DNA from 4 places in the Arthrobacter sp. HLT1-20 genome. Region 4 is predicted to be linked to each of the others. Evidence: riboswitches for the same ligand, from Rfam matches in the RefSeq annotation. Region 4 holds a riboswitch; each other region holds the start of a gene.
The links. Region 4 has a riboswitch for S-adenosylmethionine ahead of ACX80Q_RS11820 (bifunctional o-acetylhomoserine/o-acetylserine sulfhydrylase). Riboswitches for the same ligand answer to the same signal wherever they lie in the genome.
Positions count from the first base shown of each region.

Region 1: linked by a shared signal. The riboswitch ahead of ACX80Q_RS14665 (hypothetical protein) and the one ahead of ACX80Q_RS11820 (bifunctional o-acetylhomoserine/o-acetylserine sulfhydrylase) in region 4 are both predicted to bind S-adenosylmethionine.
Region 2: linked by a shared signal. The riboswitch ahead of ACX80Q_RS02335 (DUF1737 domain-containing protein) and the one ahead of ACX80Q_RS11820 (bifunctional o-acetylhomoserine/o-acetylserine sulfhydrylase) in region 4 are both predicted to bind S-adenosylmethionine.
Region 3: linked by a shared signal. The riboswitch ahead of ACX80Q_RS15065 (aminotransferase class V-fold PLP-dependent enzyme) and the one ahead of ACX80Q_RS11820 (bifunctional o-acetylhomoserine/o-acetylserine sulfhydrylase) in region 4 are both predicted to bind S-adenosylmethionine.

Region 1 covers NZ_JBTNDR010000031.1:28,418-32,627, reverse strand. The annotation lists gene ACX80Q_RS14670 (sodium:solute symporter family protein) at 1-908, shown strand, start outside; SAM riboswitch class IV at 1,078-1,191, shown strand; gene ACX80Q_RS14665 (hypothetical protein) at 1,205-1,492, shown strand; gene ACX80Q_RS14660 (biotin/lipoyl-containing protein) at 1,508-1,735, opposite strand; gene ACX80Q_RS14655 (VIT1/CCC1 transporter family protein) at 1,943-3,034, shown strand; gene ACX80Q_RS14650 (LOG family protein) at 3,116-4,210, opposite strand, start outside.
Region 2 covers NZ_JBTNDR010000002.1:230,541-234,750, reverse strand. The annotation lists gene ACX80Q_RS02355 (UDP-N-acetylglucosamine 1-carboxyvinyltransferase) at 1-50, shown strand, start outside; gene ACX80Q_RS02350 (hypothetical protein) at 175-630, shown strand; gene ACX80Q_RS02345 (O-succinylhomoserine sulfhydrylase) at 623-1,834, opposite strand; gene ACX80Q_RS02340 (rhodanese-like domain-containing protein) at 1,906-2,298, opposite strand; gene ACX80Q_RS02335 (DUF1737 domain-containing protein) at 2,295-2,555, opposite strand; SAM riboswitch class IV at 2,641-2,761, opposite strand; gene ACX80Q_RS02330 (Pr6Pr family membrane protein) at 2,875-3,522, shown strand; gene ACX80Q_RS02325 (aminodeoxychorismate lyase) at 3,551-4,210, opposite strand, start outside.
Region 3 covers NZ_JBTNDR010000033.1:12,105-16,314, reverse strand. The annotation lists gene ACX80Q_RS15070 (class I SAM-dependent methyltransferase) at 1-553, opposite strand, end outside; gene ACX80Q_RS15065 (aminotransferase class V-fold PLP-dependent enzyme) at 619-2,028, opposite strand; SAM riboswitch class IV at 2,072-2,185, opposite strand; gene hisN (histidinol-phosphatase) at 2,367-3,182, opposite strand; gene rsgA (ribosome small subunit-dependent GTPase A) at 3,351-4,210, opposite strand, start outside.
Region 4 covers NZ_JBTNDR010000020.1:17,707-21,916, forward strand. The annotation lists gene ACX80Q_RS11815 (Tex family protein) at 1-1,903, shown strand, start outside; SAM riboswitch class IV at 2,086-2,202, shown strand; gene ACX80Q_RS11820 (bifunctional o-acetylhomoserine/o-acetylserine sulfhydrylase) at 2,280-3,596, shown strand; gene metX (homoserine O-acetyltransferase MetX) at 3,665-4,210, shown strand, end outside.

The DNA of each region.
Region 1 (4,210 bases), on a different contig from region 4:
AGGAGCGTGTTGACGCGAGCTTCTTCCAGTGGGACGGCATCGGCGTCCAGACCATCATCACGTACTTTGTGGTTTACACCCTGGGCCTTCTCATCGGCCAGGACATCTGGCAGCGCGTGTTCACCGCCCGCGACCCCCAGGTGGCCCGTTGGGGCGGCGCCACCGCCGGCATCTACTGCATCCTCTACGGTGTGGCTGGCGCCCTGATCGGTATGGCCGCCTACGTGGCTCTGCCCACCATTGACGTCGCCAACCTCGGCAAGGACGTTGTCTACGCGGAGGTCGCCACCCAGCTCCTGCCCATGGGCATCGGCGGCATCGTCATGGCCGCTGCCGTCGCCGCCATGATGTCCACAGCATCAGGCTCACTCATTGCCGCAGCAACCGTTGCCCGCAAGGATGTTGTGCCCTTCGTGGCCAGCTGGTTCGGCAAGACGATCGACACCTCCGACACCGAAAACCCGGAGCACGACGTCAACGCCAACCGTTGGTACGTGCTGATCCTGGGCGTGCTGGTCGTGTTGATCTCCATTGTTGTCAACGACGTGGTGTTCGCCCTGACCATCGCCTACGACATCCTGGTGGGCGGCCTCCTGGTTGCCATCATCGGTGGCCTGGCCTGGCGCCGCGGAACCGGCCTGGGCGCCGCCTGGTCCATGTCTGTGGGCTGCGTGGTGACAGTGGTCCTGCTGGTCCTGTACGCCACCAACGTCATCCACAGCGTTGACGGCATCTACGCCAACGAACCCATCTACTACGGCTTGGGTGCCTCGCTGCTGGTTTACGTGGTTGTCTCCCTGCTGACACCCGTCACGCCGGCCCACATCCGCAAGGCCTGGGACGACCGCCTGGCAGCCGCAGCCACGGATTCCAACCCGGAAGATGTGCCTGCGCAGCTGCAGAAGTAGCCTCCGTTTTTCCAACTGACCCGCAGAAATCGACGAAAAATGCGTTTTTGACGCGATTTTCGTCGATTTCTGCGGGTCAGTTTTGCTTTAAGGTGCGACGGCGGGGGGTGGAGGAAGGTATGACACCCCCCCCCACCCCCGTACGTTTTGGGAGTAATGTGAGGGACAGCTTCAAGAGATGCGATGCCAAGCTCCGACTGGTCGCACGCCAACCCCATGTTCACAGGGTGGCTCGGATGAGGAAGCGGCCGGCGGTGACTGGATCCGCGGGCAAGAGCAATCACAAAGGCCCCGCCATGACTTTCATCTCCGTTGCCCCTGCACAGCGCGCCAAGACCCCCACCAACCCCCACGGCATTCCGGTTCTGCCCGCCGTGGACGTGAATCTGGGCACCGTCAACTTCTTCACCCCGGCCGGGCACCGCGCCTACTTCTCCGCTGACCCAGTTCTGCTGGTGGAAGCCCTGGCGACGGCTGTTCGGCCCGCGCACTGGATCGCCGAGCTCGGAACGCTGGTGGTCACGGTGGCGCAGACGGGTTCGCGCGCTGGCCGCCGGCTGGGCTTCAAGCTCGACCGCTACTGACTGCACCCACAGGGCCTACTCGATCGTGGCGATGATGGCGCCCTGAGCCACTTCGTCACCCTCCTGGACCCGCCAGCACAAGGTGCCGGCTGAGGGGGCGTTGATCTCGGCGTCGAACTTCTCGATCGTGACCTCGGCGATGACCTGGTAGGCGACCACGGTGCTGCCGTCGGGCGCGCGCCATTGAATAAGGACGCCGCAGTCCTGCGGGTCCCCCGTCATCATCGGAAACTGGACTTCCATGCTCGACGCCGCCTTCCGGTCCGCGGCCGCACTGTGCGCCGCCGCTAAGACTAGAGCCTATGCGAGTTCGCCGGTGCGGGGAATGCCAAGAATGGCGATTGAAGTGGCGGCCACGTTGCGGCACACCTAAAATTTTTCGCTAGGGGAACCGGCCGAAAAACCGCTGAAATCCGGGCTACAGTAGGGGCTGAGCCGAGGAGATCCCCAGTGTCAACAAGCAATCCGAGCCCCGCGCAAATCAAGCGCTGGCGCCAATATCTGGCCGACGAGCGAGCCGAGGCCGCCGTCTACCGTGACCTGGCCAGTCGCCGCACCGGCGAGGAAAAAACCATCCTGACGGCCTTGGCCGCTGCCGAGGGCAGGCATGAGCAGCATTGGCTGAACCTGCTGGGCGAGCATGCCAACCCGCCCCTACGCCCGTCATTGCGCAACCAGCTCTTGGGATTGCTGGCGCGGCGTTTTGGCTCGGTGTTTGTCTTAGCACTGGCCCAACGGGCTGAGTCCAGATCCCCCTACGCCACCGACGCCGACGCCACGGACGCCATGGCAGCCGATGAATCCATCCACGAAGAGGTCATTCGGGGCTTGGCCGCCCGTGGCCGCAACAGGCTTTCCGGTTCCTTCCGGGCAGCCGTTTTTGGTGCCAACGACGGCCTTGTCAGTAACCTTTCCCTGGTCATGGGCATGGCCGCCACCGGTGTGGGCAGCCAGGTGGTGTTGTTCAGCGGCATTGCCGGCCTGCTGGCTGGAGCCTTGTCCATGGGTGCCGGGGAATTTGTTTCGGTTCGCTCCCAACGCGAGTTGCTGGATGCCTCCCAGCCCACCCAGATCACACTCTCCGCCGCCGCTTCGCTGGACCTGGAAAACAATGAACTGGTGCTGGTCTACCTGGCCCGCGGCATGTCCCGCGAAGTGGCCGAGCACAGGGCCGCCGAACGCATGGGCCAGTTCAGCTGCGACTGCGATCCCAGCTTGTCACTGCAGCCCGATCAGTTTGAAGCGGCCGACAGCCACGAAACCCTGGGCACCGCCTGGGGAGCCGCCGGATCCAGTTTCTGCTTCTTTGCCTCCGGAGCCATCATCCCCATCCTGCCGTTCCTGTTTGGTATGACGGGCATGGGCGCCTTGGTGCTGTCCTGCGTTTTGGTGGGCATTGCGCTCCTGGGCACGGGCGCGGTGGTTGGCCTGCTGTCGGGGGCGTCGCCGCTGTGGCGTGGCCTGCGCCAGCTCGCGATCGGCATGGGCGCAGCGGCAGCAACCTACATCCTGGGACTGGTCTTCGGCACAGTTGTGGGTTAGCCTCCCTCCACAACTGGCCCGCAGAAAACGCCGAGAATCACTTCCAAACCCGCGATTTTCGGCGTTTTCTGCGGGCTACTTCTAGGTGGTGGCGAGGAGGGCGCAGGCTTCTTCCACTGAATCCACCACATGGAGCATGCCGTCCATGGCCCGCCCCTTCGCGAGGGCAGCCAACAGGGGCACGACGGGCAGCTCGTTTTCCCAGTAGCTGCGCCCCACAAGGATCATCGGGGCCACGGCGGTTTCGGCCGCATAGTAGTTTTCGCAGGCGTCCTGGAAGATCTCTTGAACGGTCCCGGCCGCCCCTGGCAGAAACACAATTCCGCCGCCCGAACGGTCGAGCAAAACGGCTTCGCGGAGGGCGTTGGTGAAGTACTTGGCAATCTTCGTGGCGAACAAGTTGGGCGGTTCGTGGCCGTAGAACCACGTGGGAATGCCTAACGTCTGGGCGCCGTCCGGATACGCCTGAACCACCGCATACGCGGCCCGGGCCCAGTCACTGACCGAGGGCCGGAAGCCGGGGACGGCAGCCAAGGAGGACAGGGCACGCGCCAGGGTCCCGGCGTCGTACGGGGAAAGATAGGCACCCAGATTCGCGGCCTCCATGGCACCGGGCCCACCGCCGGTTGCCACGAGGAAGCCGGCCCGGCTCAGCGCGCGCCCCAACTGCGCAGCCTGCGCGTACTGGGCGCTCCCCCGCGCCGCCGCATGGCCGCCCATGACGCCCACTACCGGCTGGTCCTGACGCCCCAGAAATTCGTCAAGGGCGTCGGAAATGGCGTGGTCATGCATGGCCGTGGCAAGGGTGGCGTGCAGGGCGGGCGCATGGCCGGCCTGCATGCTCCACTGGTAAATCCGGGCGTCCGGCACGCTTTCATACTGTGCCGCAGCGATCCCCTCGAAGAGTTCGGCGCCCGTGTACAGATGCCCGCGGTACGGGTTGAACGGGATGTGCGGCAGCGTGGGGAAGATCAGGGCACCGCGACTGCGCAGCAATTCCTCCACGCCCTGGGCAAAGGTGCAGCCCATGAAAATGGCACCCGAGGCCCGCAGCTGCACCAATTGGGCGGACCGTTCCCTCAAGTCCACGGATTGAAAGTGCCACCCGTGCATGGATTTGGCGCCGCGTGCCAGCAACGCATCAAAGCGTTCCAACTCTTCAATCTCAACATTGCG
Region 2 (4,210 bases), on a different contig from region 4:
CCGAGCGCCTGAACACGATTGGCGCGGAGATCGAGTACTTCCAGGACTAGAGCCCCAAAATTTCGCCGCCGCGCCCGTCCCCGCTTTTCGCTCCCGTTCAGTCAGACGGGCGCGAAAAGCGGGGACGGGCGCGGCCTTTAACCGCAGGACGGCGATTCCGGTAAGATCGGGCGAATGTTTCCTTGGACTAAGCGCGCCGCCGCAGCACCCCTTCCGCCCGCCGCCATCCCACGGGCGGGCAGCGTGCCGTGGCAGGGTGCCGGGCTGACGGCCACCGAGGTGGACCTCCCGCACGGGCGCAAGGGCGCCAAGCTGGTCCACTGCGTGCAGCTGACCACGGGCAGGCTCACAGTGAACGTGATGCACAGCGAAATTCTCGAGCTGCTGGACCAACGGATCAGCGTCGTGGATCCAATGGGGTCCACTGCGGAGGTCTTCCTGTGCGACGCGGTGGGGGTTCAGGCAGCGGCAACTGCCGGCAAAGCATCCGAGGCCGGCACGTGGATGGCGGTGTTTCCCGCCGACGCGCTGGCACTCATGGTTGTCCCCGTCAGCGAACCGCCGGTCGCCGTCATTTCAGGACCCGACGTGGCTGGATTCGCCGCGTGGGCGCGCCGGCTCGCTAAATAGCGGCCAACGCCTGCGCCAGATCCCGCTTCAGATCGTCCACATCCTCCAGGCCCACCGACAAACGCAGGAAGCCGTCGCCCAGGCCAATGGCCGCACGCGCCTCCGCGCCCATGGCCCGGTGCGTTGTTGTGGCCGGGTGGGTGATCAGGGACTTGGCGTCGCCCAAATTATTGGAAATATCAATGATGGCCAGGGCATTGAGCAGCGCAAACGCCGCATCCTTGGTGGTTCCGGCAGCCGGCTGCGCCAATTCAAAGGTCAGCACCGTGCCACCGGCCTTCATCTGCTTCCTGGCCAACTCGTACTGCGGATGGGATGGCAGGTGCGGGTACAGCACGCGGCTCACCTGGGGCTGCCGCTCGAGGAACTCGCCCAGGACCAGGGCGTTGTTGCACGAATGCGTGACGCGCAGATTCATGGTTTCCAAGCCCTTGGTCAGCACCCAGGCGTTGAACGCCGACAACGCGGGACCCGTGTGTCGCATCAAATTTTTGACGGGGCCGTCGATGAATTCCTTGCTGCCCAGGATGGCACCGCCCAGCACACGACCCTGGCCGTCAATGTGTTTGGTGCCGGAGTACACAATGATGTCCGCGCCAAAATCGCCACACCGCTGCAGCAGGGGCGTGGCGAACACGTTGTCGGCCACCACTTGTGCGCCCGCGGCATGGGCAAGATCGCACACGGCCTGCAGATCGATGATTTCCTGCATGGGGTTTGACGGGGACTCAAAGAACACGGCAGTGGTGGGCACGCTGAGGGCCTCGCGCCACTGGTCCAGATCCGGGCCGTCCACGAACACGGTTTCCACACCCCACCGCGGCAACAACTCGTTCAGGATGACAAAGCACGAGCCAAAGAGTGACCGTGAGGCAACCACCCTGTCCCCGGCCGCCAGCAAGGCGCCCAGTGCCGTGAAGACGGCGGACATGCCCGAGGCAGTGGCAAAGCAGGCTTCCTTGCCCTCGAGCAGGCGCAGGCGTTCCTGGAATGTTGCCACGGACGGGTTGCCGTAGCGGGAGTACACAAACCGGTCCACCTCGCCGGTGAAGGCTTGCTCGGCGGCCTCTGCCGATTCGTACACGAAGCCCGAGTTCAGGAACAGGGCCTCGGAGGTTTCGGAGAAGTTGCTGCGGTCAAGCCCGCCGCGCACGGCCTGGGTGTCCTGCGCCCAGGTGGCGGCGTGCTCGTTAAAGTTGCTCAATGACTTACCTTTTTCGCTGGTCTTGCGGTGGTGACTGACTGACGTTCGACGGCGGCCTGGCCGTTGCGTTGTTAGCGCCAGGGCAGGCTGCGGTTCTTCCAGCCGTTGATGACCCGGTCGCCATTGGCGTCCGGCTCACCCTCAAAGCCCTCCAGGACGTTGTAGGCCGTGTACCCGGCTGCCGTGGCGGCGTTGGCCGCAGCAATGGAACGTGCGCCGGAGCGGCACAGCACCACCAGCGGTTTTTCCGTGGGCACAGCCGCCAACAGCTGCGCCAGGAAATCCGGGTTGTTGTGTCCGCTGTCTAGGTTCCACTGGATGAAGACGGGCTCAAAATTCAGCGTCGAGGTGTCCGGGACGCCAATGTGCGCCCATTCCCCTTGGGTGCGGACGTCAAGGAGCACAGCTCCCGCTGCCAGATGCTCCCATGCTGTGGCCGGGGCCAGGTCTCCCGCGTAGCTCATGCGATGCCCTCGCCGTCGAACTCCAGCTCGGCGTCCAGCTCATCCACGGCCGTGGCAACTGCTGCATCACTGATGGCGATGGCCTGCGGGAGGATCACGGCCTGGGCGCAGATGACTGCGGTGCCGTCGAAGGTGACGGCCGGTCCGCCGTGCAGCACGTAACCTTCGGTCAGAGCTGCTGAAATGCGCTCACAAAAGGACTTGTCATCGGGGCCGGTGATGAGCCGGTAGGGAAGGGGTGTTTCGTCCGCGGACATGTGTTCTCCTCAGTGCAAGAAAGCCAAGAAATCTGCAAGCGGGAGGCTGTGCCTCACAGGGTTGGCTGTAAAGCACGCAATGAAGTGTTCACGCTTGCAAACCTAAGGCTTGGGTAGCTGGGTTTGCCAAGTAGTCACCTGAGGCACCCCGCCGGAAAGAGGGTTGCCGGCCAGCGAGTCAGGGCTTGACGCTGGCACTCATTACTTACTTGAAAAAGTAACACATCGCCCGCGCAGCAGGCTCAAGAATGTTTCAGTGTGGCTGAACATGACGGGAGCGTTACAGCACGGCGGCCCCGCCAAGTGGCAGGATGTACGCATGACAATGACCCGCGCCTTTGCCGCCATCCGCTTTGCTTTCGGTGCCGTAACCCTGATTGCCGTGGGAACCCAGCTGGGCATCCACCTGGGCAACGGCTCCCCCTTACTGAACTTCTTCAGCTACTTCACCAATCTGGGCAACATTTTTGCCGCCGTGATGCTGCTGGTGGAGGCTGTTTTGACCTGGCGCGGGAGAGAGCTTGGGCCGCTGTGGCAGGTTTTGCGCTGCGTGTCAGTGGTATGTATGGCCCTGGTGGGCGTGGTGTTCAACACCCTGCTCAGGGATGTGGACCTTGGCTCGCTGCTGCCCTGGATCAACACCTGGCTGCACTATGTGATGCCGGTGGCCGTGGTGGCAGACTGGCTCATCCAGTCCCCGCGCAAGCCGATCCCGCTGCGTAGCCTGTGGATTGCTGTGATGTTCCCCCTGGCCTACTTGGCCTACTCGCTGATCCGCGGCGCCGTCACCGGCTGGTATGCCTACCCGTTCCTGAATCCGGCCAACGGAGGCTATGGCGCCGTAGCCGTCACCTGCCTGTTCATTGCCGTGGGATTCATTGCAGCAACTATCGTGTTGATCCTGTTGGCCAACAAATTCCGCCCGTTGGTGCCCGTCCAGTGGGAGGCAGACCGCTTAGCCGCCTAGCTGCGCAGCTGGCCGCCTCCCTGGCTGCCTAGAGTGTTGTGGCCAACAGGGCGCTGAGTTCGGCGCTGAGTTGTGCGCGGTTTTCTGCCGTACCGATCTCCGTACCGTCAATGGTGTTCACGGGGGCCAGCAGGCGCAGGCTGGAGATGAGCCAGACGGCGTCGGCATCGAGGAGGTCCGCCGGTGTGACGGGGCCATAGCCCAATTCCCAGCCAGCCTCCTTGGCTGCGGCGAAGAGCGCGCCCTGGGTGGTGCCGGGCAGAATGCCCGTGTCCAGGTGCGGGGTGATGAGCCGCTTCACGGGGACTCCGGAGTCATCGGAAATGTGTGCCAGCAACACTGACGAGGTGGGCCCCTCAAGCACCAGCTCGTCCCGGCTCGTGAAGATCACGTCGTCAGCACCCAGGCTGTGGGCGTGGCGTAGGGCGGCCATGTTCACGGCGTAGGAAAGCGTCTTGGCGCCCATGAGCAGCCAGGGGGCGCGGGCGGCAATGTCGCTGTCGTAGCCGCGCTCCAACAGGATCACTGACAGTCCGGCGTCGCGCTGCTTGGCTAGGGCCGGTGAGACGGCCGAGACCTGCACCCAGGCGGTGGGGGTGTTGCTGCCCTCCGGGCCGCGGGTGGCAATCAGCTTCACCACAGCCTGGTCCTCGGCGGGCGAGCCGCCAGCGTAAGCCGTGAGCGCCGT
Region 3 (4,210 bases), on a different contig from region 4:
GGGCGGCGAATTCCTTGCCAATGGTGGGGTGGAAGTCAGCCTTGTGGACGTCGCCGGCGTGCATGATCCGTGCCAGCCGGTGAACCCAGGGGATGCCGACGTCGAGCTGGTTCCAGATTAAGCCCAAGCTGCCGCCGGGGCGAAGCGTGCGGGCAATCTCGGTGCTGGCAGCGATGGGGTCGCACCAGTGCCAGGCCTGCGCCACCACAGCCAGGTCCATGGATCCGGCCGGCAGCTCCAGGTGTTCGGCCGTGCCCACCATGGTGGTGGCGTGGGGCAACTCGGCGGCCAATTGGGCCAGCATGTCAGCCGAAGGGTCCACCGCCGTCAGCGTCCACCCGTGCCGGGCCAGCAACTGAGTATACTTCCCCGTTCCGGCGCCCACATCGAGGGCGTCCCGGATGGGGCGGGGGGAGCCGGCGATCAACCAGTCAAGGGAATCGCCGGGGTAGCTGGGGCGGACCTGGTGGTAATGGCTTCCGCCCTCCAGAAATGCCGCAGCCATATGTTTGCGCCGCTCCTCGTCGAAGACCGGTCCGCCTACCCCTGCCATGGTGCTCCCATAAAGTTGTGCCGTTTTGCCCGTTCAACTTTACCCCGGGGGAGCGGGTGCGTGGCTCAGGTGTTGCAGGGGGCTGCGCCGGCGGTGCCCGGGGTGTTTGGAGCCCAGTGCGGGTACTCGCGGTTATCGTTGGCGGGGACCCAACGGCCGGCGTCAACCACGTAGTCCCAGCCGAGGCCGTCGCGCAGCAGGGCGGCCACGCCGTTGATCAGGCGCTGCGCGTCCTCAAGCCGGGACCCCACGCCAAAGCTGGCGCGCAATGAACCCGAGGGCAAACCCAAACGGTTCAACAGCGGGTGCGCGCAAAACTTGCCGTCGCGCACGCCCACGCCGTGCTCGGCCGACAAGTACGCGGCGACCAAACCGGCGTCGTACCCGGTGACGGAAAAGTTCACCACGCCGATGCTGCCGCACTCCGGGTAGTCCGCGGAATCGGTGAACAGCGAATGGACGTTGACGCCCTCAATCGCGGCGAAACCGGCCACCAGATGCCCGCGCAGCTGCTGCTCGTGGCTGTGCCAGTCGTGTGCGTCGAGCGCCGCCAGGGCTGCGGCCGCTTTGGCCAGGGTGGCGGCGCCCAGCACGTTGGGGGAGCCGGCCTCGTGGCGTGCCGGGCCGTCACTCCAGCTGGTTGATTCGAGCCGGACTTCACGCACGGCCCCGCCGCCGGCCAAATGCGGCTTGCCGGCGTCGAGCCAGTCCGCACGGCCAACCAGGACACCCGAGCCGAAGGGGGCGTACAGCTTGTGGCCGGAGAAGGCCAGGTAGTCGATGCCGCTGGCCGCCAGATCAATCCGGCGGTGCGGGGCCAGCTGCGCCGCATCAACCACAATACGGGCCCCATAGTGGTGGGCCAGGGCTGCCAGCTCGTTGACCGGCAGCACCTCGCCGGTGACATTGGAGGCGCCCGTGACGGCCAGCAAGAGCACGTTTCCGGCCCGCAACTGGGTCTCCACGCGGGCCAGGGTTGCTGCGATGGAATCCGCGGCCACCACCGAACGGTGGGGCAGTGCCTGCCACGGCAACAGGTTGGCGTGGTGTTCGATGTCCAGGTATAGGACCTCGCCGTGGGCGTTGGAGCGGCCCTCGGTGAAGCCCCTCTGGGTCAGGATGCTTTGCACACAGCCGGCCAAAAGGTTCAGGGAATCCGTTGTGTGGCGCGTGAAAATGACTGTGTCATCGGGACGGGCGCCCACAAAGCTGGCCACAATTCTGCGGGCATTTTCGTACACGGAGGTGCTGACCTGGGAGGCAAACCCTGCGCCGCGGTGCACGCTGGCGTAGTACGGCAGGACCTCGTTCAGGTGGGCGGCAACTTCCTCAATGGCAGGGGCTGAGGCGGCGTAGTCGAGGTTGGCGTAGCGCACATGCCCGCCCTGGATCAGGGGGGCGGCCAATTCCTGGCCCACCACGGGCAGAAGAGGGGACTCTGCGAGGGAAGTTTTTTCCAAAAGGGCGTAGCTCATGGGTAATTCCTTTGACACCTTTGGACCCTTGGAGGAGCCAAGGAGTCCGCGCTTGCCATGACCGCTCCGGCCTGGCCAGGTCGTCACCCGGGGCACCCCGCCGCGAAAGGAGGGTTGCCGGCCAGCAAACCGGGGTTTAGCGCTGGCACTCGTGACCTATGCCAAAAAGATTAGCCCAAGAAATTGCTTCCCGCATTTGTTACGTCATGAACGCAGCGTTACCGCCGGGCTGCCCGGAGGCTGCCCGGAGGCTGCCTGCAGGCCAGCGGGAGGCGGGCAAAAAGAACGACGGCGGAAGCCGCCGTCGTACTTAATACGCTTGAGCCAAATGCCTTGGATCAGCCCAGCAGGTCATCCCAATTGGGATTCAGGCGCTGCAAAACCTCTGTGTGCAGGATGGAATTTGTGGCTAGGGCGTTGCCGCCAAAGGGGCCGTCAGCGCCCTCCAGGGAGGTAAAGCGGCCGCCAGCCTCCGTCACGATCGGCACCAGGGCGGCCATGTCGTACAGGTTGAGTTCGGGCTCGCAGGCAATGTCCACGCTGCCCTCGGCCACCATGCAGTATGACCAGAAATCGCCGTACGCACGGGTGCGCCAGACGTCGTCGGTCAGGGCAATGAACTCATCGCGGTTGCCCCGCTCGGCCCAACCGCTCAGCGATGAGTAGGACAGTGAGGCGTCCTTGAGCTCGGCAACATTGGAGACGCGAATGCGGGTGGCCGCGGCCAGGGACTTGCCCATGTACGCGCCGGTTCCCTCGGCAGCCCACCACCGTTTGCCCAGGGCGGGGGCGCTGACCAAGCCCACCACGGGACGGCCTTCATCCACGAGGGCAATCAGCGTGGCCCAGACAGGCACGCCGCGCACAAAGTTCTTGGTGCCATCAATGGGGTCGATGATCCAGCGCCGCGTTCCATGGCCCGTGCTGCCAAACTCCTCGCCCAGCACGGCATCGCGCGGACGGACCCGGGCCAGCTGGCTGCGGATCGACTCCTCGGCGGCCTTGTCGGCATCCGTTACGGGCGTCAGGTCCGGCTTCGTCTCAATTTCCAGGTCAAGGGCCTTGAAACGGGCCATGGTCAGCGAATCCACGCTGTCCGCCAGAACATGGGCCAGGCGGAGGTCGTCGTTGTACGTCTGGGGTTCAATCGTCATGTACATCACGCTATCGCGGTTTGGGCCAAACACCGGTTCCGACGCCCTCGGGCCCGCTGATGATGCTCGGTTGTACGCCTACGCGTGGTTGTTGACGAATGTGGCGCCACTTCAAGAGTGGCGCCACATAGGCCGGGTAGGGTGCGCAGGCGTCGAACCAGGTGGGGATTACTCGATGATGCCCAGTTCCTTCTCGGCAGCGCGGCCCTCTGTCCTGTCGCTGGTGCCTAGTAGGCGGCGCAGCGAGGCAAGGCGGGCGGCTCCGGCGTCGCCCGCGAGCCCGGCGGCCACATAGGGGTCCAGTCCGCAGTTCACTGCGGCAGTGTCATGCTTGCAACCACGTTCGCAGTCGTCGGTGCCGGGCTGCAGGTCCGGGAAGGCCTGCAGGATCCGGTCCGGGTTCACATGGGCCAGCCCGAAGGAACGGATGCCGGGGGTGTCGATGATCCAGGAGCCGGGTTTGCCGTCCTCGATGCGCAGAGCAAGCGCCGACGAGGACGTGTGGCGCCCACGGCCCGTGACAGCGTTGACGCCGCCCGTGGCCCGCCGCGAACCCGTCAAGGCGTTCACCATGGTGGATTTGCCCACACCGGAGTGGCCCACCATGACGCTGACCTTGCCGTCGAGGTAGCTGTGCAGCTGCTCCACGGCGCCGCCGGCCAACAGGGCCGAATCGCCGTCGTCGCTGCGAGCGTCGATGCCTGAGGCGCCGTCGGCCGCCGTCCGGCTGATGATGACAGTCATATCCAGGTGCTCGTAGTTGGCGAGCAACTCGGAAGGATCCTTGATATCCGTTTTGGTGATCAACAGCAACGGCGCAATGCCGGCGTCGTAGGCGGCCACTAGGGCTCTGTCGATGAAGCCGGTGCGGGGCTCGGGGTTGGCAGCAGCCACCACAATGACCAGCTGGTCGGCATTGGCCACCACGGCCCGCTCCACAGGGTCGGTGTCATCGGCGCTACGGCGCAGCAGCGTCCGGCGCTCCTCGATCCGGACCAACCGGGCTAGCGTATCCGGCCTGCCCGTGA
Region 4 (4,210 bases):
CGAGCGCCTATGGAAGACAGGCCGGCTGCGTTCCACCGTCAAGGCGGGCAAAGACGCGGCCGGGGAAAAGTTCAAGGACTACTTTGACTTCTCCCAGCCCCCGCACACGCTGCCCAGCCACCGGGTGCTGGCCCTGTTGCGCGGCGAAAAGGACGGCGTCCTGGGGCTGGATCTGGCCGAGGGTGACACCCGCGACGCCGACGCTGCCGCGCTGGCCCGGTCCCGCTACGAAAATGCCGTTGCCCACTCCTTGGGCATCACCGAATCTGGCCGCGCGGCGGATAGCTGGCTCATGACCAGCGCCCGACTGGCCTGGCGCACGCGCATCCTGACCCGCCTCTCGGTTGATCTGCGCGTGCGCCTGTTCCAAAGCGCCGAGGAGGAATCGGTGCGTGTTTTTGCCGCCAACCTCCGTGACGTGCTGCTGGCCGCACCGGCCGGAAACCGCGCAACCCTGGGCCTTGACCCGGGGCTGCGCACAGGCGTCAAGGTTGCCGTGGTGGACGGCACCGGCAAGGTTGCAGCAACGGAAACCATCTACCCGCACGCGCCCGCCCGCAAGTGGAACGAATCCCTCGCCACCTTGGTGGCCCTGGCCACCAAGCATGGCGTTGAGCTGATTGCCATTGGCAACGGCACTGCCAGCCGGGAGACGGACAAATTGGCCGCCGAACTTGTCGCCGAGCTCAAGCGCCTCAACCAGGACAGTAAGGTCATCAAGCTGGTTGTCTCCGAGGCCGGCGCCTCCGTGTATTCGGCCTCGGCGCTGGCCAGTGCCGAACTGCCCGGCATGGATGTTTCCCTACGCGGTGCCGTCTCCATTGCCCGCCGGCTGCAGGATCCGCTGGCCGAGCTGGTGAAGATCGATCCCAAATCGATCGGCGTGGGCCAGTACCAGCACGACCTCACCCCGGCCAAGCTGGAACGCTCTCTGGACGCCGTGGTTGAGGACTGCGTGAACGCGGTGGGCGTGGACCTGAACACCGCCTCGCCGGCCCTGCTGGCGAGGGTGGCCGGCGTCGGACCTCTTTTGAGTGAAAACATTGTGGCCCACAGAAACGAGCACGGCCCCTTCAACAAGCGTCGCGAGCTGCTCAAGGTGGCCCGGCTTGGACCCAAGGCGTTTGAACAATGCGCCGGATTCCTGCGCATCACCGGGGGAGCGGAGCCGTTGGACGCCTCCAGCGTGCACCCCGAGGCTTACGGCGTGGCCCGCAAGATCCTTGCCACGGTGGGCGCCACGTCAACAGAGATTTCCGCGGGCGTTGCCGCCGTGGCCGCCGTCAACCCGGCCGACTTTGTGGATGGCACCTTCGGCCTGCCCACGGTTGCCGACATTGTGGCCGAGCTGCAAAAGCCCGGCCGCGACCCCCGCCCCCGCTTCGAAACGGCCACCTTCACCGACGGCATTGAGAAGATCACCGACCTTCGCCCCGGCATGATCCTGGAGGGGACGGTCTCCAACGTGGCCGCGTTTGGCGCGTTCGTGGACATTGGCGTGCACCAGGACGGGCTGGTGCACGTCTCGGCCATGAGCAACTCCTTTGTCTCGGACCCGCACGCGGTGGTTAAATCGGGCCAGGTGGTGCGTGTGAAGGTCCTGGAGGTGGAGCCGGAGCGCAAGCGCATCTCGCTCACCCTGCGACTGGATGACGCCGCTTCTGATGCCAACGCAGGGGGCAAGCGCGACGCCGGCTCCCGCCCTTCCGGTGTCCGTGCCTCCGGGCGGCCCGCACCCAGCGGCGGCGAGCAGTCCCGGACTGGGGGAGCCCAACCTGGCCCCCAGGGGCAAGGCGCCCAGGGACGAGGCGGCGACCGTGCCGGACGCCCCGCAACTCCTCCGCCGTCGGCAAACACGGCCATGGCCGAGGCTTTGCGCCGCGCGGGCCTTCTTGCCCCGTGACTACGCACATAACGCCCTCTCAGCACGTTGAGAGGGCGTTATCTGCGTAGTCACCGCGGCCGGATTTCTCATAAGTTCAGCTGGTGCCACTTTTTGGCGCAAATTTCAAGCACATGTTCGGCCAAGGTCATAAACTCGTCACAATCTTGCGGCGCATGAACGGATCTTCCACACTGGATGTAGGTCATGAGTGTCAGCGACAAGCCCCGGCTCGCTGACCGGCAACCCTCCTTCCGCGGTGGGGTGCCCCGGGTGAAGACCTGGCACTGAGCCGCCCGGTTCCAGTGCAAGCGCGGGCCATCGAGTCTAAGGCCCTTCACGCATGCTGCGTCGGAGGGTTTTTTGGCGCAGGCCTCTAGTGTGAAGGAACTCAACCATGAGCAACGGTTGGTCATTTGAAACCCGTCAGATCCACGTAGGCCAGGAGCCGGACGTCACCACAGGTGCACGCGCCCTGCCCATCTACCAGACAACATCGTTTGTTTTCCCCTCCGCCGAAAGCGCAGCCGCACGGTTTGCCCTGGCTGAACTGGAGCCGATCTACACCCGCATCGGCAACCCCACCCAGGACGCCGTCGAACAGCGCATTGCCAGCTTGGAAGGCGGCGTGGCGGCACTGCTGCTCGCCTCCGGCCAGGCAGCAACCACGTTCGCCATCTTGAACCTGGCGGAGGCCGGCGATCACATTGTTTCCAGCCCCAGCATCTACGGCGGCACGTACAACTTGTTCGCGCACAGCCTGAAGAAGCTCGGCATTGAGGTCACGTTCGTCTCCGACCCCGACAACCTGGACGAATGGCGCGCTGCCGTCCGCCCCAACACCAAGGCATTCTTTGGCGAGGTTGTCTCCAACCCGCGCCAGGACGTCCTGGACATTGAGAACATCAGCGCCATTGCCCACGAGGCCGGCGTGCCGTTGCTGGTGGACAACACCTTGGCGACTCCGTACCTGATCCGCCCGCTGGAATGGGGTGCCGACATTGTCATCCACTCCGCCACCAAGTACCTGGGCGGCCACGGCAGCGCCATCGCGGGCGTGATTGTCGACGGCGGCAAGTTCGACTTCGCCACCAACCCGGAGAAATTCCCCGGCTTCAACACCCCGGATGTCACCTACAACGGCCTGGTGTACGCCCGCGACTTGGGTGTTGGCAGCGCGCTCGGTGCCAACTTGGCCTACATCCTCAAGGCTCGCGTGCAGCTGCTGCGCGACCTCGGCTCGGCCGTGGCACCGTTCAACGCCTTCCTCATTGCCCAGGGCATCGAGACGCTCAGCCTGCGTGTGGAGCGCCATGTCAGCAACGCGGTTGCCGTTGCAGAATGGCTTGAGCAGAACGAGAACGTGGACGCCGTGGCCTACGCGGGAATCCCCTCCAGCCCCTGGTTTGAGCGTGGCCGCAAGTACGGTCCCAAGGGCACCGGCGCCGTCATCGCCTTTGACATCAAGGGCGGTGCCGAAGCTGGCAAGCGCTTTGTTGATGGTTTGGAACTGCACTCACACGTGGCCAACATTGGCGACGTGCGCTCCCTGGTCATCCACCCGGCGTCGACCACGCATGCGCAGCTTTCACCGGAGCAGCAGCTGGCTGCCGGCGTGCGCCCCGGACTGGTCCGCCTCTCCGTAGGCATTGAGAACATCGCAGACATCCTTGCCGACCTCGAAGCCGGATTCCGCGCAGCAAAATTAGCGTGATCGCCGTGGAACGCACGGAGGAAAACAGCGTTTTGGCGCCGGGCTTTGCCTCCGTGGAGGCCACACCCGTGGGAGAGGAATTCTCCGCAGCCGTGGGCCAGGGCGGCGGTGTGCTGCGCTCTCTTGAGATCGGCGCACTGCCCTTGGAAGCCGGGGGATCACTGCCTTCGGTCACCATGGCCTTTGAATGCTGGGGCACGCTGAATGAGGCGGGCGACAATGCCGTCCTCATCCAGCACGCCCTGACCGGCAGCACCCACGTGAGTCGCGGCGAATCCGAGGAAGACGGCTGGTGGGAAGGCCTGGTGGGCCCCGGGGAAGTCATCGACACCAACAAGTACTTTGTGGTGTGCGCCAACATGCTCGGCGGCTGCTACGGCACCACCGGCCCCTCCAGCATCGCCGGCGACGGCAAGCCGTACGGTTCCCGCTTCCCCTTCGTCACCATCCGGGACTCGGTCCACGCCGAGGCGCGCCTGGCCGACAAGCTGGGCGTGAAGCTGTGGCACGCCGTCATTGGCGGTTCCATGGGCGGTGCACGTGCCCTGGAGTGGGCGGCGAGTTACCCGGAGCGGGTGCAGCGCTGCGCCGTGGTGGCGGCTTGCGCTGCCAGC